3 regions of the Veillonella sp. CNR 79/14 genome follow, and region 1 is predicted to be linked to each of the others. Evidence: riboswitches for the same ligand, from Rfam matches in the RefSeq annotation. Region 1 holds a riboswitch; each other region holds the start of a gene.

Region 1 (8,380 bases):
GAAGCCTGTCAGTATGTAGTGAAACAAGAGCTACAACAAGGGATAACAATGCTTTTGAACTATGATTGGATTCCTACAAAGCCTTTACGTCTTACTGCGAATCAATGGGATCAATTAGAAATTCTATTGCGAAAACTTTTGACATATCAACTAGGATATACATTGCATAGCATTGAGTTTTTAGAGACGATGATATAATTAATATATTAAAATGAAAACAGGAGCTACCTTTCATAGAAGGAATGCTCCTGTTTTGATTTGTGAAGTTATTGTAAAATGTATAATGAAATAATGAGTGCTTATATACGCACTAAATAGTATAGTAAGCGGTTATATTTCTTTTTTCTTTTTAGAAATTAGGCTAATGATATAGGCTGTTGCAATGGTTGCTAATGCTGTTCCTACGATAGTAGATAGGCTAGCTCCTAAGAATGGGTTGCTGTCAAGGAATTGATGGTACATATAAGTACCAGATGCCCAACAAATGATATACAAACTAGGTCCATGGTCAAGATGTGGACAATGACGTAATAAGAAATAGTGAGTTAATAAAATAGCAATCATTGGGGCAAATACGGATCCAATCATATATAAGAAAGGAATGATATTATCCATTGGATAGATGGATGCACCGATGGTGCCGATGACGGTAACGATAATACCGATGGTACGACCAGAGTATTTAGATTGCAAACTTTCAGAGGAAATACCAGCAGATAGGGCATCCATAAAAGTAGTTGTGACAGTAGAGAATACGATGATAATTAACCCACCAAATCCTAAACCAGCATGAAGTAGAACCTTTGCAATGTTGCTTTCATTTGTATAGAGGGCCGCAGCGAGGCCTAATACATACATGACAGAACTAGTTACGCCGTATACGATGGCACTAGCAGCAGTACCTGCTACAGGGTTCTTGGATAATCGAGTATAATCACTAATCAATGGTAGCCAAGACAATGGCATAGCGATGGATAATTCCAAAGCCGCTGTGAAAGTCATTTCGTCAGTGATGATTCCTTGGCTGTGAATGGAACTTTCTTGTAACAAGCTAATTAACAAATAGATGCAGAGGATACCTAAGCCGTAGCCCATGATACTGTTGATATAGCCCATGTTACGGATACCAATGAAGAGCCATACAATGATGAGAGCACCGATAATGATAGTCCATGCAGTGAATGGTAGATTCCATAATTCTACGGCACCAAGAGCACCGTCATAAATCATAATACCGGTCCAACCAATCAGTTGTAGAACGTTTAAAATGGAAAATAATTTCATGCCCCCATTGCCAAAGACAGTGGATACAGTTTGCATAGAACTCATGTGTTCACGAGCGCCGATGAGTCCTGCACCAAATAATAACAAACAGCCGATGACGTGACCTATGATGATGGCTAATAGGCCGTCGGAAAATCCTAGGGGCGCAAAATAGGTGCCCGTCATAATTTCCGCAATGGAAAGAGCGGCGCCGAACCAAATGAGGGACAACCGCGATGATGAAAGTTTTGAATCAGTCATGAATACTCCTAACTATGCCAGTGGGAACAAAAAAGACTAATCTGAAACGATTAGCCTGTAGATGATAGATATTCTTAATATACCTAGTATTGTAAACAGGAACCATATGGTAATGTGTCCTTATGTGTTTGTATAGGTACTACAAAAATATACTAATATATCCCTACGTTGGCATTATCCAAATCAGGTTATGGGTTAGTAGCACATAGCCACTTCTCAGCCCACTTTAGTGAGCACCCCTTACAGATGTATTATACGAATTGAATGATACTACGTCAATAGCAATATATAGGTAAATGTAATGTATTATATGAAATACATAAGATATTTAAATATCTATATTGAGAGAAAATCTCTTCTAGTGAAAGTAGTTTAGCTGTAATTTATTGTATTGCATTGGTTACTATTTCATGTTATAACTAAATTAATATAAGAACCACTAGGGGTGCTTATGCTGAGATTGATGAGTATCAAAACCCTAGACCTGAACCAGATAATGCTGGCGGAGGAAAGTGGATGGCATCGAATACTAGATATTGTATAAGAACCGTCCCTAGGATTGGTTCTTTTTTGTTACTAGTAAAGGAGATACCTATGAAATTACATAAAGCGTTAACAATTGCAGGAACAGATCCAACAGGCGGTGCAGGGGTGATGGCGGACTTAAAAAGCTTTCAAAGTCGTCATGTCTATGGGATGGCTGTTATTACATCCGTAGTGGCACAAAACACAAGAGGTGTAACGCAAATTGCCCATATGGATGTATCCATGATTGAAGCACAGTTACAATCGGTGTATACAGACATTGTACCGGAAGCAGTGAAAACTGGCATGTTAGCCACAGCAGAGATGATGGAACTCATCGGGACATATATAGATCCTAAGGTACCCTATGTGTTAGACCCTGTGATGATTGCCACCAGTGGGGATCGATTGATTTCCGATGAGGCGGTGAAAGCCTTACAAAGCAAATTGATTCCGAAAGCGACCTTGATTACACCGAACCGTAGTGAAGCCGAAGTACTAGCAGATATGAAAATTGATACGGTAGAAGCTTTACATACAGCAGGGATTCGTATTTTACAAGAATTAGGCCCTCAAGCAGTCATCATCAAAGGTGGTCACATAGGAGATGAGGCCACAGATTACTTGTTTACAAAAGATACTATGTCCATGCATCGCTCTTGGACAAGTCCTAAATATGACACAGTACACACCCATGGCACAGGTTGTACATTCTCTGCTGTTATAACAGCAGAACTTGCCAAAGGGAAATCCTTGGAAGACGCTATTACGATTGGTAAAGAATATATCCGATTAGCTATTTTGCATAACCCTGGTCTGGGCACAGGCAATGGGCCAGTGAATCATATGGCCTATGGGGATGAATATTCTGATTAATATAGGTATGATCCATATCATATCAACCATACTTAGTGTCGTGGTATACTATAAGTAATCTGTTTTGGTTGTTATATAAGAAACGAGGATTATTTTGAAACATCATGATATAGATACAGTGCGCTCCATGATGGGCTTGTACTTCATTTGTGGAACACCGAATACGAAGGATATTCACAAGACCCTTACAGAAGCTTGTAAAGGCGGTATTACTTGCTTTCAACTTCGTGAAAAAGGAGAAGGTGCTTTAGTAGGTGACGAAAAAGGGCAGTTGGCACGGGAGTTACAGAAAATTTGCAAAGAATATGGAGTTCCTTTCATCATTAATGATGATGTAGAATTAGCGGAACGAATTGGTGCTGATGGTGTTCATGTGGGACAAGACGATATGGATCTTGAAGAAGTACGCAAACGATTGCCTCAAGCCCTTGTGGGGACATCCATTAATTCTGTAGAAGAGTTGGAGAACACAAAGTTGGACTATGTGAATTACATCGGTGTAGGTCCTATGTATGCGACAAGCACAAAAAAAGATGCCAAAACTGTGCGAGGGCCCGAATTAATTTTAGCTTTACGTGCTCATAATCCAACTATTCCTATGGTAGCTATTGGTGGCATTAATCGAGATAATTTTGACGATGTATTAGCGGAACCGGTAGATGGTATTGCGGTGATCTCAGCCATCACAGAAATGGAAGACGTCGAATATGAAACTGCCATGTGGATAGAGAACATGGAATGGTGTAAGATGTTCTTGGAAAAATAATATACAGAACATATTACTAGACCTTTGTGGTATAGGGGGATAGTAAAAGCAATTAAGAACTTACATCAGTAATTCAGCGGATACACCTTGACACTAACCCCTTTTATCCATACAATAGTATATATACATAAGTGATGAAGCAGAGGAGTATACTCCCGTTAGCGAGTGAGGACGGTGAAAGCTCACAAATGAGTAGAAGGCGCTGTGGAGCATGGGCAGGAACGTTGTACCATACTAGGTATGGACAATTAGTAAAGGCTATTTTTTAAAAGAGGGCATTAGCCAATTAGGGTGGAACCGCGGGTATATCTCGTCCCTGTAGCGATTTTCGTTGCAGGGACTTTTTTTTATTCCCTGTAAAACATAAGGAGGAATGGAAATGACATTTCAAGAGATGATTTTTACACTCCAAAACTTCTGGGGTGAACAAGGTTGTATTTTACAACAACCATATGACATTGAAAAAGGGGCGGGTACGATGAACCCTGCTACATTCTTACATGCTTTAGGTCCTGAACCTTGGTCTGTATGTTATGTAGAACCATCCCGCCGTCCAGCAGACGGACGTTATGGTGACAATCCAAACCGTTTATTCCAACATCATCAATTCCAAGTGATTATTAAACCATCTCCAGACAATATTCAAGAATTATATTTGCAAAGTTTGGCTGCTCTTGGCATTCATGCAGAAGATCATGATATCCGTTTCGTAGAAGATAACTGGGAATCTCCAACATTAGGCGCTTGGGGTCTTGGTTGGGAAGTATGGTTAGACGGTATGGAAGTAACGCAGTTTACCTATTTCCAACAAGTAGGATCTATCGATGTAAAACCAGTGTCCGTAGAAATTACATACGGCTTAGAACGTTTGGCTATGTACATTCAAGGCGTAGAAAATGTGTATGACTTACAATGGAACGAACAATATACATACGGCGATGTATGGCATGCAAATGAAGTAGAACAGTCTACATACAGCTTTGAATTAGCAGATACAGATATGTTGTTCAAATTATTTGACATGTACGAAGCAGAGGCTACACGTGTATGTCAATTAGGTTTCGTATTGCCGGCCTACGATTATGTATTGAAATGTTCCCATACATTTAACTTGCTAGATGCACGCGGTGCCATTTCTATTTCTGAAAGAACAGCTTTCATCGGCCGTGTTCGTAACATGGCTCGTATTTGTGCACAAAACTATTTGGCGAAACGAGAAGAACTTGGTTTCCCATTGTTGAAAGGAGATAAATAAGATGGCTAAGGATTTACTCTTTGAAATTGGGGCAGAAGAAATTCCTGCAGGATTTTTGCCAAATATTATTAAACAATTAGGTGAATTAGCAACAGCTGCATTGGCAGAGCGTCACATTCCACATGGCGCTGTAAAAGTCTATGCCACACCTCGCCGTGTTGCATTACTCATCAATGACGTAGCAGAACGTGGTGAAGATGTTCATGAAACACATAAAGGTCCATCTGTGTCTATTGCTTATGATGCTGACGGCAATGCTACAAAAGCAGCCATCGGTTTTGCTCGTGGTAAAGGATTAGATGTATCTGAATTAAAAGTAGTAGATGGTTACATCTTTGCGGACACAACAACAGCTGGTTTAGATACAAAAGAAGTCTTATCTGACGTATTACCATCCTTGATTACAGGTTTAAGTTTCCCTAAATCCATGCATTGGGGCGATTTAGAAGAACGGTTCGTTCGTCCAGTACGTTGGTTGGTGGCATTATTTGGACAAGACGTAGTACCAGTGACATTTGCTAATGTAACTAGCTCTAATGTGAGCCGTGGACATCGTTTCCTTGGTGAGTCTGAATTGACTATTACAGAACCAAAAGACTATGTGGATACATTAACTAAGAACTTTATTATGATCGACCAAGACGTTCGCCGTGAGACGATCCGTAAACAATTAACAGAATTAGCAGCCACTAAAGGGGCTACTGTGGTGTGGGATGAAGATTTATTAGACGAAGTTACATTCTTAGTAGAATATCCTACAGCACTTTGTGGTACTTTTGATGAAAGCTATTTAGCGTTACCATCAGACTGTATTATTACACCAATGAAAGACCATCAACGCTATTTCCCAATGGTGGATGGCAAAGGAACATTACTTCCTATGTTCTTAACTGTTCGCAATGGGGATAGCAAATCTCTAGAAGTGGTAGCAGCTGGTAATGAACGTGTACTTCGTGCTCGTTTAGACGATGCGAAATTCTTCTTTAATGAAGACCGTAAAACGCCATTAGCTGGTCGTTATGAAGCATTGACAAAAATTGTCTTCCAAGAAGGTTTGGGCAATTTAAAAGATAAAACAGAACGTCTCTTAACATTAGGTGCTGCCTTAGCACAAGAAGTAGGCTTTACAGATACAGTTACTTTAGAACGCGCTACACATCTTGCTAAAACTGACTTAACGACAGGTATGGTGAGCGAATTTACTGAATTACAAGGTATTATGGGTAAAGAATATGCTCTACTAGATGGTGAAACTCCAGCTGTAGGGGAAGCAATTTTTGAACAATACTTGCCTCGTTTTGCAGGGGATATCTTACCAAGTACCGATGCAGGTCGTATTTTGAGTATCGTTGATAAAGTAGATACCATTGTAGCTACGTTCAGCCGTGGTTTAATTCCAACAGGTTCCCAAGATCCATATGCATTACGCCGTCAAACGATTGGTATCATCAACATTTTGATGGATAGTAAATGGTCTTTATCCATGCGTCCAATCTGGGTAAAAGCAATGGAATTATTAGGCGTGGCTAGTGAAAAACAAGAAGAATTACTAGGTCAATTAGAAAACTTCTTTATCCTTCGCTTGAAAAATATCTTGTTAGAACAAGGCATGCCATATCAAGTGGTAGATATCGTATTGAGCCAAGAGACTGTCACAGTTGCCTTAGCAGAAGGTTTAGGACAAGCCTTAACAGCAAACCGTATTGATGAAAACGAACCATTAATGCAGGCTTATACACGTATTTTTAATATGGTAAAAGATGTGACTTTCACAGGTGTAGACGAATCCTTGTTAAAAGAAGATTCTGAACAAGCCTTGTACAAAGCGGCATTGCCGGTATATACAACAAATCGTAATGCCTTAGAGGCAGGTGACTATGTGAAAGCTGTAAGTTTGGCAGAATCCTTGGTGCCATATATTGAAACATTCTTTGAACATGTTATGGTTATGGATAAAGACGAAGCAGTGAAGCAAAATCGTCTTCAATTATTACGTATGACTTACGAAGTAAGTAACTTAGGTAAATTGAAATAAAATCTTATGATTATTACAGTACTCACATTTTTTGCGAATGTATTTATCATTGGCAGTATTCTGTACATGTACCAAGTTATCTTTGGTCCTATTGATCATCCTTTTCTGATGAAAGCGATGGACCTCTTTCATGTGCGTATTAACCTGGAAAATATTAGCTATGCCGTAGCAGGTACATCTGTGTTACTTGTGGCGGCACTAGCGCAAATTCCTTGGTTTCATCGCATTACGATGTGGCTCTATGGGGGACGTCGTCCTATAGGGCAAGAAGTAGAGATTCTACAGATGATTCAGAAGGATATACAAAACCATACTGGTATCGATATGTCGCAATTCGACTGGTTTATCAAAAATGATGATTCTATCAATGCTTTTGCAATGGGGCATAATCGAATTTGTATTAATACGGGGGCTATCATACAGTTGCCATATGATGAATTATTGGGCATAGTGGCTCACGAAATGGGACATATTCATCATAAAGATGGGGCCTACGGATTTTCTTGTTTCTATATGAACTATTTGGGACAAATGTGCATTCGTGTGTACGAACTATTTGCGCGTGTCATATTATGGATTCAATATTTGCGACTACCGATAATTACATTCATTGTGCAAATCTTCTACCTTTGCGTGGTATTGCAGATACTTTTCATGCAGTGGGTTATTAAAGCGCCTTTGATCATTATTGACTTATTCACAGGTAGACGAGCCGAATATCGGGCAGATAAATATGCTTATGAAATCGGCTTAGGCGCTGAATTACATAATGCATTGATTACCTTACGCAACTATACAGTTGAAACTGGTGAAAGTGGGCTCATTAGCAAACTCTATAGCACACATCCAGCTACAGAAAAACGTATCGAACGATTGCGACAATATGTTGAGAGGGAGATAAAATAAATTTTACATTTCCCTCTTGCATAAAAACTTTTATTTATGATAGAATAATACTGTTAATTTGAGATGGTCCTCTGCTTATAAGGTGTAAGTAATGAACGTCTGCAAAATAGGAGGAAAAAATCGTGAATATTATTGATGTATTAGAAAAAGAACAGCTTCGCTCTGACATTCCTGAGTTCCGCGCTGGTGATACTGTAAAAGTACACGTAAAAGTTGTGGAAGGTAGCCGTGAACGTATTCAGGTTTTCGAAGGTTTAGTAATCAACCGTCAAGGTGGTTCCGTTCGTGAAACTTTCACAGTTCGTCGTATCGCTTCTGGCGTTGGTGTTGAACGTGTATTCCCACTTCACAGCCCACGTCTAGCAAAAATCGAAGTAACTCGTCGCGGTATCGTTCGTCGTGCTAAATTGTACTACTTACGTAGCCTTACTGGTAAAGCTGCTCGTATTCGCGAAAAACGCTAATTTAAAAGGGTTAGCCATGAGACGTAAGT
Region 2 (8,380 bases), on a different contig from region 1:
TTAAGGATTCAATTGTTTTATCCATGCGCGCTTCTTCGCGGCTAATAATTTCTTTAATTTCCATAGTGTTCACCTTTTATTTTACGATAGTACCGATGGCTTCTCCCTTAGCAGCACGTGTGATGTTACCAGGAATATCCATGCTAAATACAACGATAGGAATATGATTATCTTTACATAATGTAGTTGATGTAGCATCCATTACTTTCAATTCTTTGCTGATTACATCCATGTATGTTAATTCATCGAATTTTACAGCATTTGGGTTTGTTTTAGGGTCGGAATCGTATACGCCATCAGCAAATTTTTTCGCCATTAAAATAGCATCTGCTTCGATTTCAGCAGCACGCAAAGCAGCTGTTGTATCTGTAGAGAAGTATGGATTACCCGTACCTGCTGCAAAGATAACAATACGACCTTTTTCTAAGTGACGAATAGCACGACGACGAATGTATGGTTCTGCTACTTCTTGCATTTCAATCGCTGTTTGAACACGAGTTGCTACGCCTGCATTTTCAAGAGCATCTTGTAATGCAATAGCATTCATCACTGTTGCAATCATACCCATATAATCAGCAGATGCACGATCCATACCTTTAGCACTACCGGATAGACCACGCCAAATATTTCCACCACCTACAACGATAGCAATTTCAATACCACTTTCTTTGGAAAGTGATGCAATCTCTTGTGCCAATGGTTCTACCACTTGCGGGTTAATGCCAAATCCTTGATCACCTGCTAAGGCCTCACCGCTAAGTTTTAATATGATACGTTTAAATTTACGTTCACTCATGTCCTTCTCCTTATGACGTTTCTAACAAATAATTCAAAAATAAGAGAACACTTGCGGTGTTCTCTTATCTCCGTACTTATTTACCTACAGTAGCCATAACTTCTGCAACGAAATCGTCTTGTTTCTTTTCGATACCTTCGCCTAAAGCATAGCGAACATAACGACGTACGTTAATGTTTTCACCGATTTTAGCGATTGCTTCATTGATCATAGCTTGTACAGTTTTTTCACCGTCTTTAATGAAAACTTGTTCTAATAGGCAGTTTTCTTTATAGAATTTTTCAACGCGGCCAGCTACCATTTTTTCAAGAACTGCTTCTGGTTTTGGTTTACGGCCAGCTTTAACGTCTTCTTCAGCTTCTACTTTAGCTTGTTCCATCAATACAGCTTTTTCGTGTTCGATTATATTAGCTGGAACATCTTCACGTTTTAAGTATGTTGGGTTAGCTGCTGCAATTTGCATTGCCACATCTTTACAAAGAGCTTGGAAATCATCAGTTTTAGCAACGAAGTCTGTTTCACAGTTTACTTCTACTAGTACGCCGATACGTCCACCACCATGAATGTAAGATGCTACTACACCTTCAGCTGCAATACGACCAGCTTTTTTAGCTGCCGCTGCTAAGCCTTTTTCACGAAGGAAGTCAACTGCTTTTTGGATATCGCCATCAACTTCTACCAATGCTTTTTTAGCATCCATCATACCTGCGCCAGTCATGTCGCGTAATTCTTTTACTAAAGCTGCTGTAATTTGAGCCATGATTTTTCCTCCTATAAATAATTAAGGTAAGACCTTAGCCTTACCTTAATTTTACATCGTTATTACTTATTTATCAATTAAGACTATGTCTGTATATATTGTTAAATAATCTTACAGATTCTTAAGCTTCTTCGGAAGCAGTTTCTGTACCGAAAGCGTCTTGTTCACCTTGACGACCTTCTAAAATAGCGTCAGCCATTTTACCAGCTAATAATTTAACTGCACGAATAGCATCATCATTTGCTGGGATAGGGAAATCAACTTCGTCTGGATCACAGTTAGTGTCCACAGTAGCTACTACAGGAATACCTAATTTTTTAGCTTCTGCGATAGCGATTTTTTCTTTTTTAGGGTCAATTACGAAAAGTGCACCTGGCATTTCTGGCATATCTTTAATACCGCCAAGATATTTTTCTAATTTTTCCCATTCATGACGAAGACGAATTACTTCTTTTTTAGGAAGAACTTCGAATGTTCCATCTTCAGCCATTTTTTCTAATTGTTTTAAGCGTTTAATACGAGCTTCGATAGTTTTGAAGTTAGTCAACATACCGCCCAACCAACGTTCATTAACGAAGTACATATTAGCACGAAGAGCTTCTTCTTTTACAGCTTCTTGAGCTTGTTTTTTAGTACCTACGAAAAGGATTGTTTTGCCTTCTTGAGCTACTTCACGTAAGAAATCATACGCTTCTTCTACTTTTTTTACAGTTTTTTGAAGGTCAATGATATAAATACCATTACGTTCAGTGAAGATGAATTTAGCCATTTTAGGATTCCATCTTCTTGTTTGATGTCCAAAGTGAACACCAGCTTCTAATAATTGTTTAAGTGATACTACTGCCATGTTGGCACCTCCTGTTAAAAAACCTCCGCAACTCTCATCCCTCAGCAAACGCGAAATTGCGCACAGAACTGATAGTCTAGTTGCGTGTGTATTCATACTTGGTTAGTATAGCACAAAATGTGAGATGAAAGCAAGGGGAAATCATGCATTATATCTATGTACCCTAGTAGTCATTATTTACTTATGAGAGCACAGCTGTCGATATACTATTAGTAATCCCAACCGAACATGTGGAAGAGTTTATCTTTAATTTGTTCTTCTTCGGAATTAGGGACATAGTTACCAAGATATACACCTTCTATATTAGAAATAGTAAAATGCCCAGCATATCCTTTCCAAATTAAATTCCCATGGATATCATAATAGGATGGGTCAATTGAAAACTCTCTCCTTGAATAGTCCAATGTTTTATTAACTCCATATGCTAATGGTAAATATTCCACTGTTACCACATCTGGACTAACGTCTCCCTCGCTACCTAACCACTGTGATCCAATAGGGGTAAATTCACGTTTAAATACACCATATACTACTCGATTTTGAGCTTCTCCATCAGCACGCACTTTTGTTCTATCTACATATGTTTTATAGTATTTATTTTCGGAAAGTAAAATCCATCGTTCTCCAGCTTGTGGTAATTGTAATTTTCCATCAGACTGTTTTGTTACCTGTGTATTACTATCTGGAACCCCCAAAGCATTGTCTAATTTCTTTAACGTTTTACTTAACCAACTAGCTTCTACTGTAGCAGTACCTGCATTGACTGCAAATACGCTAGCTAATACAAGAGCGACTGCTGTTTTTTTTCTCATAGCACACCTCACATAAATAACTAAAACACATATATGTTATTACTATCATACATCATAATATCAGGACTAATCAACTATTTCACATGATATTTCCTATGTATTTTTTGCTTTTATCTCTAAATAATGATAACTATATAAAGCGTATAAATTGTAGTTTATCCGTAATATATTTTGATCGGTTAGATTCATCCATTCACATCCTCTATACAATAAAACAACCAACTCCTATCCAAGAGTTGGCTGTTTCGTTTCTCATTTATAATATATCAATTTTCTCTCCTTCTAAGGCTTTATTGATGCTCCGTACGGCACAAAATTTACCACACATACTACAAGCTTCTTTATGTCCTTCTTCTGGGGCACGGCTTTCACGGATACGACGAGCTTTTTCAGGATCTAGTGCTACTGCATATTGCGCTTCCCAATCGAGTTTTTGGCGCGCCTCTGCCATGCGGTCATCACGGTCTCGTGCATTTGGTATACCTTTTGCAATGTCTGCGGCATGGGCTGCGATTTTGAAAGCCATGATGCCTTCTTTTACATCATTTTCGTCAGGTAAGGCTAAGTGTTCTGCTGGTGTTACATAGCAAAGGAAGGCTGCCCCATGCATGGCTGCCACGGCACCACCGATAGCCGCTGTAATATGGTCATAGCCTGGTGCAATATCTGTGACCAATGGTCCTAACACATAGAACGGTGCCCCATCGCAGATCGTTTGTTGCACTTCCATGTTGGCTTGTACTTGATTCAATGGTACATGACCAGGACCTTCCACCAACACTTGTACACCACGTTCACGAGCTCGTTTTGTTAACTCACCAAGACGAACGAGTTCTTCGATTTGACAGATATCTGTAGCATCTGCCAAGCAACCAGGACGGCATGCATCGCCAAGAGAAATGGTCATGTCATATTCTGCACAAATGTCCAAGATTTCATCATAGTATTCATAGAACGGATTCTCTTGACCAGTCATGGACATCCAAGCAAAGACTAAACTACCGCCACGGCTGACAATATTTAATTTTCGTTTATGACGTTTAATTTGTTCCACTGTATGTTGCGTAATCCCGCAATGTAATGTGACAAAGTCTACCCCATCTTCTGCATGGAGGCGGATAGTAGAAATAAAGTCTTCAGCTGTCAATTCTCCTAAATCTTTTTGGTGATGTATAACGCTATCATAAATAGGCACAGTGCCAATCATAACGGGACATTCTTTGGTGAGCAGACGGCGGAATACTTTTGTATCACCATGCGTAGACAAGTCCATAATAGATTCAGCTCCCAATGCCACTGCATGATGGACTTTTTTCATTTCTTCTTCATAGTCTGTACAGTCTTTAGATGTACCTAAGTTCACATTGATTTTTGTGCGTAACTTTTGACCAATTCCTTCCGGTTGTAAAGCCGTATGATGTTTGTTGCATGGAATTGTTACATGTCCTTTTGCCACTAACTCTCGTAATACTTCAACATCCATGTTTTCTTTTTCTGCTACCACTTTCATCGCGTCGGTAACAATGCCTTTTTGGGCTGCTTGCATTTGTGTGTAAAACATAAAAAGCTCCTTTCATTACAAAGGAGCCTATTATGGGTACTCTATACACAAAAAGGTATCGACATTACATCGATACCCACATATGTCAGCGTGCTTCCTACGCGGGCATGATCCCGATCAGGTCAAAAGGTCAGGTACTTCATAGTCCTTTCTCAGCCTATTACATAGGCTCCCTTGCAAATCTAAAATATTTACTTGTTTATAGTATAGCATGGAATGGTGGATTTTTATAGTAAATTATTCTTCCTCATCCATGATGGCATTATGATACACATCTTGTACATCGTCTAAGTCTTCCAGCATGTCTAGTACTCGTTGCATATTCACTGCGTCATCACCGGTTAATTCCATATTAGTATCTGGAACCATTGTGATTTGTGCCATATCTGTAGCGATGGATGCTTCTGCTAGGGCAGCTTCTACGGCATCGTAATCATCTGGCAATGTGTAGATAACGAATACATCGTCTTCTACTTTGATGTCTTCAGCGCCAGCGTCAAGAGCCAATAATGTCAATGTCTCTTCATCATTGCCTTCTTGGGGAATCACGAATACACCTTTGCGTTTAAACATCCAGTTAACAGAGCCACTTTCACCTAGGTTACCGCCACGTTTGGAGAAGGCATGACGCACATCAGCTGCTGCACGGTTACGGTTATCTGTCATCACTTCTACAAGGATAGCAGCACCGCCTGGGCCGTATCCTTCATAGGTAATTTCTTCGTAATTGTTCGCATCCCCTGCACCGGCACCTTTATCGATGGCACGTTGAATATTATCCTTAGGAATGTTATTTTCACGAGCTTTTTGTAGCGCCAACTTCAAGCGCATATTACCTGTTGGGTCTGTACCACCAGCTTTCACAGCTACTGTGATTTCACGACTAATTTTTGTGGTAATTTTTGCTTTTAATGCATCATTTTTACCTTTTCTATGTTTAATATTTGACCATTTAGAATGTCCTGACATTGTGTCCTCCTATTTATTCCACCACGCTTCGCCTCGCAAGCGGTCTAATATAATTGATACGGCACTACGAACTGAAAGGTGATTGTACTCTCCATGTCCATAGATGGGTTCTAAGATATAATCGAAATCTTCCATTGTTTCTTTCGTCATACCATACCCCGTTCCAAATAATACTACCACAGGACGGCTCTCACTTTCAAGTGATTTACGGAGCGATGCATAGGTAATGGTATTATCATAGGTCCGTGCATCCGTAGTACACACGATTGGCGTCAGTCCTTCTAATTCCGTCACCATATCGATGGCTTGTCGAATGGAATTGACAAGTTCCACATGTTTGAAAGCATCTTTTCTATCCGGATTATAAGTACTGCCAAATCCCGTTTTCCAATGACTCATCACAGTTTCTGCCAATTCACGTTGGCTCGGTACATTGTGAATGATGAAATATCGTTCCACATCGTAGGTTGTAGATGCTCTGGCAATATCATGGATATCGTAGTTCGTGATGGCCGTCGTGATCACCTCACCATGTTTATTCATAATGGGATAATGAACGAGGCCGATATATAAATTCGCCATTTATTTCCTCTTTTCCTCTGTGAAATTAGACTGTTCTATCAATTTTGAAAGTACTTGTTGTTCCTCTTCAGAATCCACTCTATCTAGTACTCTTTTCAGAGCCTTAAATTCATCTACAGTTAATTCTCGTTGCAACAAATCATTTCGCAGTAAAGCAGTCCGTTTCAATGACTCTTCTAATCGCCACTGCTCAATATGTTTATGATGACCACTTAATAATATATCTGGCACCATCATACCTCTGTATGTTTGGGGTTTCGTATATTGTGGACATTCAAGTACTGGATGATAAAAAGAATCTTCTATAGCTCCTGAGGTAGCTCCTAAAACACCGGGAATCATGCGAGCCACTGCGTCAGCTACCACCATGGCTGGTAGTTCACCGCCAGTTAACACATAATCTCCAATAGATATAGTTTCATCCACTAAGTGTTCTTCCACTCGATAATCTACCCCTTCGTAGTGTCCACAGACGATGACAAGTTGATCATAGGTGGACAATTCCCTTGCTTTTTCTTGTGTAAATGGTCTCCCTGTAGGCCCCATAAACACAACATGGCGTTTGTGACTCTCCTTTGTACAACGATGTTCTTCTATGGGAATCTGCAACACATGCTCTACAGCCTCAAAGAGAGGAGGTGCTTTCATGAGCATGCCAGCGCCACCTCCATAAGGAGTATCGTCCACTTGACCATGCTTGCTATGAGAAAATTCTCGTGGATTTGTCACTTTCATTTCTAATCGATTTGCCTGTAAGGCACGTTTGATGATGGAATGTGTAAAAAAGGCATCAAAAAACTCTGGGAATAGCGATATAATATCTATTTTCATGGACTATGCACCTCCTTTCTATCTATCCTAGAAATAACTATTTACTGGTAAAGGTAAGTCTTATCTTGCATATGTATCATAACTTTCGAGATTGCTAGATGCTCTAACTATATATTTATAATACTATTTGTCACCGTCATATGAGATAACAATCGATCTGTTTCATCAAAGATATTAATCATCCATACATGATTTCGACCACCTTTGTGTAACAATTGCCCACGTGCTACGACATATCCTTCACATCGTTTCGGTTTCACATGATTAGCCGTTATGGATTGACCTACAGCTACTTTTCGTTCAGCCGAATCTAAGTCCACGCTTTTATGGCTCGATGTTGATTCTTGTGCCAATATAGCATTAGATGCCATGCCTGCTAATACTTCTCCATAGGCTAAATACACGCCACCGTTGACGAATCCAAAGGGTTGTGCATGAAACGATGAAAGCTTCATAGTACTTTGAAAGGCCTGTTGAGTACAGTAAAATGTCTCTATCTGTAATTGTTCTAATAAAGAGGTTTCCTTCATACTATGCCCTTTCTACTGTGTGAATCAAGTCTTGTCGCAATATTTTCCCCATACTATTTTTCGGTAATGCATCAAAATATATCATTCGTTTCGGTACTTTATACTTTGCTAAACGACTGAGTAGATATTGTGATATATCTTCTTTGGAACAATTTGTTACCACGCACAATACAGGTACTTGTCCCCACTTAGGATCTGATACAGGAATGACTGCACATTCCTGTATACCGTCCATTCCATATAGAATATCCTCGATTTCCTTAGGATAAATATTCTCACCCCCAGAAATGATGATGTCCTTTCTGCGATTCAAAAGATATAAAAATCCATCTTCATCTACGTAGCCAATGTCATCTGTATTAAAAGCACCTTTTATAAGTTCTTTATTAAGATATCCTTTCATCAGCATTGGGGATGAAAGCCACACTTCTCCTACTCCTTCTTCATCAGGATTGCGAATTTCAATAGTAACACCCTGTAAAGGATATCCTACAGAGGCTAATTTATTCGGATACTCCTGTATACTAAAGGTAGTACTTTGAGCAAAAGTTTCTGACATGCCGTATGTCTTATAGACGGGTAAATTTCGTTGTACGCACTCTTGTAAGAGTGGCATAGGAATAAACTCGCCACCTAGTAAGATAGCCCGTAAAGTTGGTACTTGTATCCGTTCTACTATGCGTTGTAATACT
Region 3 (8,380 bases), on a different contig from region 1:
TATTGATTCTATTGTAGGTGGAGGTGGGTTGATTTCGTTACCCGCTTTGATGCTGACGAATATGCCGGTGGCCATGTGCTTAGGGACCAATAAATTATCTAGTGTCTTTGGATCTGGCACAGCAATGATTAACTTCGCCAGAAACAAATTGGTAGATTGGACATTAGTGAAATGGATCATGCCATTCACTCTGCTTATCTCTATGGTAGGCGCCTATATAGCAGTCTATGTGCCAGGCACATTTTTAAAACCCCTGATTATTGTATTATTGTTGGCAGTATTCATTGTGGTGCTTACCAAAAAAGATTGGGGTACCATAGCACAAGTGGAACGTAAATCAGGATGGAAATTACTTGCTTATGTAGCAGTGGCTATTGTTATCGGCTTATATGATGGATTTCTTGGACCTGGCACAGGGGTGTTTTTAATATTCTATTTCTTGTTTATGGGTTATGATTTCTTAGGCGCATCAGGAAATGCCAAAGTACTAAATACAGTGAGTAACTTTGGGTCCTTGATGGTGTTCATCTATATGGATCAAGTGAACTATGGCTATGGTTTAGCAGTTGCAGCGGGACAAATTATTGGCGCTACTGCGGGATCAAAGTTAGCCATGGTGAAAGGCGCAGGACTAGTGAGATTTTTGTTTATCGCTATGTCTCTGACAATGTTAATGAAATTGTCCTATGACTATTTACTTTCACAGGGGATTATATAGTAGGAGTAACTATGCAAAAATTTAGTGATAATCAAGTAGCATTAATTAGCGGCGGCACATCGGGTATAGGCTTTGCTACTGCAGAATTGTTGTTAAAGCAAGGCTGGTGTGTGGTGATTAACGGCCGCAATGAATGGGATGGACAAGAAGCGGTGGTAAAATTGCGCCGTATTTCCTCGAAAGTACGATTTGTGCAAGGAGATGTAAGTAAGGTTATGAATTGCCGTCGTATTGTGGAAGATACGATTCGTTTGTTTGGCAATTTAAATGCCTTAGTAACGGCAGCTGGGTATTATGAAGAGCGACTATTGGAAGATGTGGATGAGCAAAACTTTGATGAGATGTTTGGAACCAATGTAAAAGGTACCGTTTTTTTATGCCAAGCCGCAGCACCGTACTTGAAACAAGTGCATGGTAGTATTGTGACTATATCAAGTGATGCAGGACTACAAGGTAATGTGGCGTGCACTGTGTACGGAGCATCCAAAGGGGCTGTAGTGAGTTTTACGAAATCACTGTCCTTAGAAATGGCACCTCATCGTGTTCGCGTTAATTGTGTGTGTCCTGGTGATGTAGATACTTCATTAGTGGCAAAACAATTAGCCAATGAACCATCGGGTGATATTGTGAAAGCTAAGGAAGAAATGGCTTTACACTATCCATTAGGACGGATTGCTCAACCGCGAGAAGTTGGCGAAGTCATTGCTTTTCTTATCAGTGAGAAAGCATCTTTCGTGACGGGTGCAGCTTGGACTGTAGACGGTGGACTAACAAGTTGGTAATTCATTGAGAAATTTGATACAATAAGGGTAATAAGTACATTTACATTTAATGTTTTGTGGTCAATATAGGAGACAAATATGGAGCAGTTGGAATACAATAATGCAACACTTCCTCAAGCAACGAATGTACAAGAAGAAGTAGAAATGATTTGCCGTTGGGCAGCAGCTCGTGTAGCTGGTATCGCGGCATTACCAAAATTTAATTATGTAGGTTTATTGGCTAATGATGTGTACATGGTATCACGCATTGCTCAAGTATATGGCGTATGCCCTGCTAAAGAAGGGGTGACTGGATTTTTAGTGGGTCTTGGTGGTAGTGCTGTAGCAGCGTTAGTATGTACAGTCGTGCCAACAGTGATTCTTCGCGTCCCTGTGGCAGCGGCTATTACCTATGGTATTGGTAAAATGGCTGCCAAATGGATTGAAGATGGTATGCCAGCATGTCCGAACTATGAAGAATATCGTCAACGTTTAGTAGATATTTATGAACATAATAAAGAAACAGTCATCACATTGGCGAATACACCACTTCGGGATAAGCCGTTGGGTAATGAAACTGTAGATTTCTTAGATGATGTACAGGTGTCTGGTAATGATTACTTAGCAAGTGCCAAAGGCTTTGCAGGTTCTTTTGTTGGATCTGATTTGTTGGCTAATGTAAGTGCTGTAAAAGATCTAGCAGTAGGAACCGTATCCATCTTGGCAGCTACGGTGAAAGACACATTAGAGAAAAGTGGTAATGAAGAATTACTAGATAATGCTCGTCATGCTGCAAAAGGCGTAGGCTCTTTGCTTAAAATTTTAGCAACTGAAGCATTATCTTTAACTGGTGCCGTAGCAGGTACATCAGCATCTAAAGCAAGCGTATATACAAAAGCCGCTTATGAAAAAGCAGATACGGTGCGACAAACATTAAATGATTCCTTACAAACTAAAGTAGAACCAGTGGTGGAAAAAGCCACAGCTGTTATGCAAGATGTAAAAGAAGTGGTAGAACCAAAATTACAACAAGTAAAAGAAAAGGTAGAACCAAAACTTCAACAGGTAAAAGAGGTGGTAGAGCCGACATTACAGCAAGTAGAAGAAAAAGCTTCTGAATTGACAGCCAAAGCGATTGATCACGCACAAGAAGCGGTGCAAGACATTCGTGAAAAAGCGGAAGTTGTGAAGGAAACAGCAGTGGAATTGGCAGAACAAACAAAAGAAAAAGCCATCGACTTAGCAGAACAAGCAAAAGACAAGTTCAAACAATAATCAGAGAGGTTATAACTATGAATATCTTACAAATCCTTAAGTATGGAAAAACCTTTACATCTGATGCCTTTATGTCCACTGTGAATCGCATGGGTCGTAATATTATGTTTGCACGAAAAGCTGTTATGTTATATTATTGTTTACGTGATACAGATACACCAGCATTTGTAAAGGCCGTTATTGCAGGCGCTTTAGGATACTTGATATTGCCTATTGATTTTATCCCAGATAGCGTACCAGGTCTTGGTTGGGTGGATGATGTGGCAGTATTAGCAATTGCTATGAAAGTAGCAAATCGCTATATTAAGGCTTCCCATAAGGAAAAAGCACAAAAATTTGTGCCTATCGGATCAATTGATTAATCAGTAAAGGGGCTCTTTGGAGCCTCTTATTGCATAGGAAAGGTAGTATACGATGATTTCTACATCTTTACGTGTCCGATTTTATGAAACGGATATGATGGAGATTGCCCATCATACGAATCATTTACGGTGGTTTGAAATGGGGAGAATTGAATATTTTCGCCGCTGTGGTATTAGTCTATGGGACATGATGCAAGAGGGCATCGTCTTTCCTATTACAAAAGTGAGCTGTGAGTATAAGGAAGTGGCACGCTTTGATGATGTATTGCGGGTGGAATTAACAGTAGCCTCTTTGTCGCGGGCGCAATGTACTTTCACATATCGGATTATCCGTGACAGTGATAATGCATTGATATGTACAGGGGAAACACAAAATGTGTTTACTGCTAAAGAAACAGGTAAAATTATTCGCTTGCCAGATATATTTTTTAAACCCATGAAAGCCGTAGCAGAGGAGGAGTAGGGAATGACGCCCATACAGAAGGAATTACCTATTGGAGTATTCGACTCTGGAATCGGTGGATTGTCTGTATTATCTGTGCTAGCACAAGAATTTCCGGAAGAAGATTTTATTTATGTTGGAGATAGTGCAAACAATCCAGTAGGCAATAGGCCGATTGAGGAAATTGAAGGCATTGCTACGAAAATTGCAGAGTTTTTAGTGGCCCAACCAGTGAAACTAATAGTCATCGCTTGCAATACATTTTCTGTGGTAGCCTTGGACAAACTATCCAAACAATTTGATGTACCTATTGTGGGGATGGCACAGGGGATTCATGATGCTCTGCGTATTAAGGTTAAACAGAAACGTAAAGGACCTTTAGGCATTATGGCTACGGTAGCGACTATTAATAGTCATAAACATATGGATGCAGTCCATACCTTGAAGCCTCATGTAAAAGTAGTAGAACAAGGCTGTAAAGATTTGGCGGCCTGTATTGAAGAAGGTCATTTAGATGATGCAGTTTTACGACATTGTGCAAAAGAATATGTACAGCCTTTGGTAGAGGCAAATGTGGAAGTGGCCATTTTAGGATGTACCCACTATCCCTTAGTAGAACCCATACTGCGTGAGTTGGCTAAAGAACAAATTTGCTTTGTAGACCCTGCGTGGGAAACATCTGATGCTGTAGGAGCTATTTTGTACGGAGAAGATTTGGAGCAGACATCAGGTAGAAAAGGTTCTATACAAGTTTGTGTTACTAGCCATGCGGATCGAGTAACGTCTATCGTACAAGATATTTTCAAGGATACTAGCTTAACAGCTAAGCTCATTACTCTATAGGAGGAACTATGTATATTTACACATTAATAGATACCCTAGTGTGGATAGCCTGTATCATTGCTATCATTTATATTGCCTACCGCATATTTGCATGGCGCCAAGGCAATGAAGACATTGTGATCATGGTGAAACGTCGCACTCCATTTGTGGTAGAAGACATTAGTTTTGATCAAGTAGTGTTATCTACGGATATTCCATTTGTGAACAGAGGTAAACAATACGGAACCATCATGGATATGTTCCCTCGTCATTTATTACCACAAGAACAATTTGACAATGTGCGAATTCAATCGTGGTTAACCGATGCAAAGGCAGAACGTCATGATGGCTATTGGGAAGCGTTAGTCTATAAACAACGACAAGGCAGTACCATTCGTTTGCGTCTAGTGATGACGGCTAATAGTGGTAATATTCGTAAAGACTTAGTGGGATTCCCAGACATGCCTATCGATATCTACCATCAAGTAGTAGGTCGTGAGGCATACCGTATTTCAAAAACTAGAATTACTCTAACTGCAGAAGAGTTAGAAGTAGCAATGCGTAAATAGGAGGTACATCATGGCAGAATTAGAACTATTACCAATCCCTACGCGCATTTTAACGAACAAAGATGATATCGTAGAGGCTATCGTAGAATTTGCAGGTCCTTATATTGGACCAGAAGATATTGTGTGCGTAGCAGAATCCGTCGTGGCTATCACGCAAGGGGAGTTTACACGACCAGAAGATTTAAAAGTATCTTGGCAAGCTAAATTTTTAAATCGCTTTATCCATCCTGATGGTTCTATGGCATCTGTGTATGGTATGCAAGCAGCTATGGATAAAGAAGGGGAATGGAAAATGATGTTTGCCTTCCTCTGTGGAGCCGTAGCTAAAGTGTTTAAAAAATCTGGTGTGTTCTATCAAATGGCACGGACTGCATCCTTAACAGATGATGTGACAGGGACTATGCCTCCATTTGATAAATGCATTGTATATGGACCAAAACAACCACATGCAGTAGCCGATGCTATTATGAAAGCAACAGGTGCCTATGGGGCTTGTGTAGCGGACGTGAATGATTTAAAACGAGCGGCTATCTTAGGACATAGTCGTGGATTGAAACCGCAGCAAATTGCACAAATTTTAATCGATAATCCATTTGGCAATGATAGCCAAATGACACCTATCGTTGTGATTAAAAATTATGCCTCTGTGTCTGCACGGAGACGATAAAAGTTGTTGATACTTAGACTTGCAAATTGAGGCGTATCAGCGTATACTGAAAGAGAACTTTGGGGAGCCTAGTGGCTGAGAGTAAACGAAAGTTTTGACCCATAACCTGATTTGGATAATGCCAACGTAGGATAAGTTTGATTCGTCATACTGAGGACATCCAACAGGATGTCCTTTTTTGTGCTTTTATAGGATGGTATATCGTATATGAGTATGCATGGAAGGTGTATCTAAGTGGATGTACAAGGGGAACAGAATAGTGAGACGATAGAGTGCTACAGCATGAAGGGGCATACCACCGCGGGTATGGTTTTTCGTGCTGTTTTTTTATACTAGTATGTGGTGAAGGAGCCATGACGGATAATTGGTATGATACTAGTTTGAAATAGGTATATAGCATACGCTATAGTTAGGAGGATATGATGAAAGTAAATGGAGCAACGTATCATTATGAGGGGCAAACAGTGCAAGAAGTACTGGCAGCCCTAGCGTTTCGAATGGATCGCATCGTAGTGGAATATAATGGGAAGATTCTTTCTAAAGCAGACTGGGAATCGACTCGTGTGAGTCCTGCAGACACAATGGAAGTAGTAACCTTTGTAGGAGGTGGCTAAATGGTATCTTTACAAGATAAAAAAGTTCTGATCATCGGTGTAGGCGGTGTTGGATCCCATGTGGCAGTGGCATTGTGCCGTGCTGGAATTGGTCAGTTAGAAATCGTAGACTTTGACGTTGTGGATGAAAGTAACTTAGGCCGTCAATATTATGAGGTGAATGATGTAGGAGTTTTAAAAGTGGAGGCTATGAAAGGCCATCTCAATCGGATGAATCCAAACTGTGAAGTTATCGTTCATAATGAATGCCTCACACCAGAAAGATTATCTGAATTAATCGATGGCTATGATATGGTTGTAGAAGCAGTGGACAAGGCTGTCACAAAAGCGTGGATGACAGAAGTTATTTTGACCCATCCAGCAGAGCCATTATTAGTAGGCTGTTCAGGTATGGCAGGTTGGGGGGATAGTAATGGTATCCGCCGTGAACGAAGACATCATCGTTGGTATCTATGTGGCGATGGAGTGAGCGATATCGATTCTATCGGAAAAATTACTGCCGCTCGTGTCATGGTGTGCGCCGGACATATGGCAAATGCTGTGATTCAACTACTACATGGGGAAGATATTGATTAAGGAGGAACCTATGACACGTTCAGTAAAAGATATGGAAACACAAGATACATGGACCTTAGGGGGACATACATTACATTCTCGATTTATCTTGGGGTCTGGAAAATTTTCTATCGACTTAATCGAGGCTGTCCTAGAAGAAGCGGGTGCAGAAATGATTACCTTAGCCCTACGTCGTGCGGTAGGTGGAGAAGTGGAAAATATCCTAGATGCTATCCCAAAGGATACTATCTTAATCCCTAATACGAGTGGCGCTCGAGATGCTGAAGAAGCGGTGCGTATAGCAAGATTATCCCGAGCTACAGGTTGTGGAGATTTTGTAAAAGTAGAAATTATGAAAGATTCAAAATATTTATTGCCACATAATGGGGAGACCATTAAAGCTACAGAAATATTAGCAAAAGAAGGATTCATCGTTATGCCATACATGTATCCAGACTTAGAAGTGGCTCGTGATTTGGTGAATGCTGGAGCCGCTGCGGTGATGCCGTTAGCGGCGCCAATTGGATCTAATCGTGGATTGCAGACAAAGGAATTTATCAAAATTTTAGTGAATGAAATTGATTTGCCTATCATTGTAGATGCTGGTATTGGTGCTCCATCCCAAGCAGCAGAAGCAATGGAAATGGGCGTAGCTGCAATCATGGCAAATACAGCCGTAGCTTCTGCGGGCCATATTCGAGGTATGGCGAAAGCATTTGGTTTAGCCATCCAAGCAGGAAGATTGGCATATTTGTCAAAATTAGGGCCTACTCTTGAAACCGGTGGTAGCGCTTCATCTCCGTTGACTGGATTTTTGAGATAATAGGAAAGGAATAGCCATGTCTAGTACCACCAGATACCATATAGATGATCCATGTTGGAAGTATCGCCCCCACATGGATCAAATTGAAAGTCCTATTTTAGAGACGGTATTGCGAGAACGTGAGCAATATACGTACGATCGATACACAGCAGATGATGTGCACCGTGTGTTGCAAGAAGATACCATTGATGTAGAAGGACTGAAAATTTTATTATCTCCTGCAGCAGAACCATTTTTGGAAGAACTAGCGGAAAAAGCAAAGGCCGTACGAACACGATACTTTGGCAATTCTGTGTATTTATTTACACCGTTATATATTTCAAACTATTGCGATAACCTATGCGTGTATTGTGGCTTCAACTGTAAAAATCAGATCCATCGGGCGAAGTTAGATGAAGCAGGTATTGAAGAAGAGTTAAAAAATATTGCCAAAACAGGATTACAGGATATTTTAATTTTGACTGGGGAAAGTGAACGCCATAGTCCTATTTCTTACATTGGGCGTGCCTGTGAATTAGCAAAAAAATATTTTAAGGTAGTGGGCGTAGAAATTTATCCTGCCAATGTAGACGATTATGCGTACCTACGAGAATGCGGTTGTGATTATGTGACCGTATTCCAAGAAACGTATAATTGGGAAAATTATAAAACATTGCATTTGTTAGGAAATAAAAGCGTATTTCCCTATCGACTTGAAACGCAAGAACGAGCTTTGCGAGGGGGTATGCGGGGAGTAGGTTTAGCAGCCTTATTGGGATTGGATGATTTCCGA

The links. Region 1 has a riboswitch for thiamine pyrophosphate ahead of thiD (bifunctional hydroxymethylpyrimidine kinase/phosphomethylpyrimidine kinase). Riboswitches for the same ligand answer to the same signal wherever they lie in the genome.
Region 2: another riboswitch for thiamine pyrophosphate. It lies ahead of thiC (phosphomethylpyrimidine synthase ThiC); the one in region 1 lies ahead of thiD (bifunctional hydroxymethylpyrimidine kinase/phosphomethylpyrimidine kinase).
Region 3: another riboswitch for thiamine pyrophosphate. It lies ahead of thiS (sulfur carrier protein ThiS); the one in region 1 lies ahead of thiD (bifunctional hydroxymethylpyrimidine kinase/phosphomethylpyrimidine kinase).

Annotation. Positions count from the first base shown of each region.
Region 1 covers NZ_RQVH01000001.1:70,262-78,641, forward strand. Annotated here, with positions in the region: gene EO119_RS00300 (DNA repair protein RecO) at 1-198, shown strand, start outside; gene cytX (putative hydroxymethylpyrimidine transporter CytX) at 331-1,524, opposite strand; TPP riboswitch at 1,668-1,775, opposite strand; TPP riboswitch at 1,956-2,052, shown strand; gene thiD (bifunctional hydroxymethylpyrimidine kinase/phosphomethylpyrimidine kinase) at 2,119-2,925, shown strand; gene thiE (thiamine phosphate synthase) at 3,020-3,691, shown strand; gene glyQ (glycine--tRNA ligase subunit alpha) at 4,071-4,946, shown strand; gene glyS (glycine--tRNA ligase subunit beta) at 4,948-6,981, shown strand; gene EO119_RS00330 (zinc metalloprotease HtpX) at 6,988-7,887, shown strand; gene rplS (50S ribosomal protein L19) at 8,010-8,351, shown strand.
Region 2 covers NZ_RQVH01000002.1:40,379-48,758, forward strand. Annotated here, with positions in the region: gene frr (ribosome recycling factor) at 1-64, opposite strand, end outside; gene pyrH (UMP kinase) at 77-796, opposite strand; gene tsf (translation elongation factor Ts) at 873-1,556, opposite strand; gene rpsB (30S ribosomal protein S2) at 1,678-2,403, opposite strand; gene EO119_RS00860 (hypothetical protein) at 2,613-3,215, opposite strand; gene thiC (phosphomethylpyrimidine synthase ThiC) at 3,472-4,776, opposite strand; TPP riboswitch at 4,854-4,962, opposite strand; gene EO119_RS00870 (YebC/PmpR family DNA-binding transcriptional regulator) at 5,014-5,745, opposite strand; gene EO119_RS00875 (RNA methyltransferase) at 5,755-6,327, opposite strand; gene trmD (tRNA (guanosine(37)-N1)-methyltransferase TrmD) at 6,328-7,158, opposite strand; gene EO119_RS00885 (PaaI family thioesterase) at 7,266-7,688, opposite strand; gene menE (o-succinylbenzoate--CoA ligase) at 7,690-8,380, opposite strand, start outside.
Region 3 covers NZ_RQVH01000004.1:2,471-10,850, reverse strand. Annotated here, with positions in the region: gene EO119_RS02300 (TSUP family transporter) at 1-718, shown strand, start outside; gene EO119_RS02295 (SDR family NAD(P)-dependent oxidoreductase) at 730-1,500, shown strand; gene EO119_RS02290 (hypothetical protein) at 1,579-2,754, shown strand; gene EO119_RS02285 (YkvA family protein) at 2,772-3,116, shown strand; gene EO119_RS02280 (thioesterase family protein) at 3,169-3,579, shown strand; gene murI (glutamate racemase) at 3,583-4,401, shown strand; gene EO119_RS02270 (hypothetical protein) at 4,410-4,949, shown strand; gene EO119_RS02265 (coenzyme F420-0:L-glutamate ligase) at 4,960-5,616, shown strand; TPP riboswitch at 5,667-5,766, shown strand; gene thiS (sulfur carrier protein ThiS) at 6,039-6,230, shown strand; gene thiF (sulfur carrier protein ThiS adenylyltransferase ThiF) at 6,231-6,806, shown strand; gene EO119_RS02250 (thiazole synthase) at 6,817-7,608, shown strand; gene thiH (2-iminoacetate synthase ThiH) at 7,625-8,380, shown strand, end outside.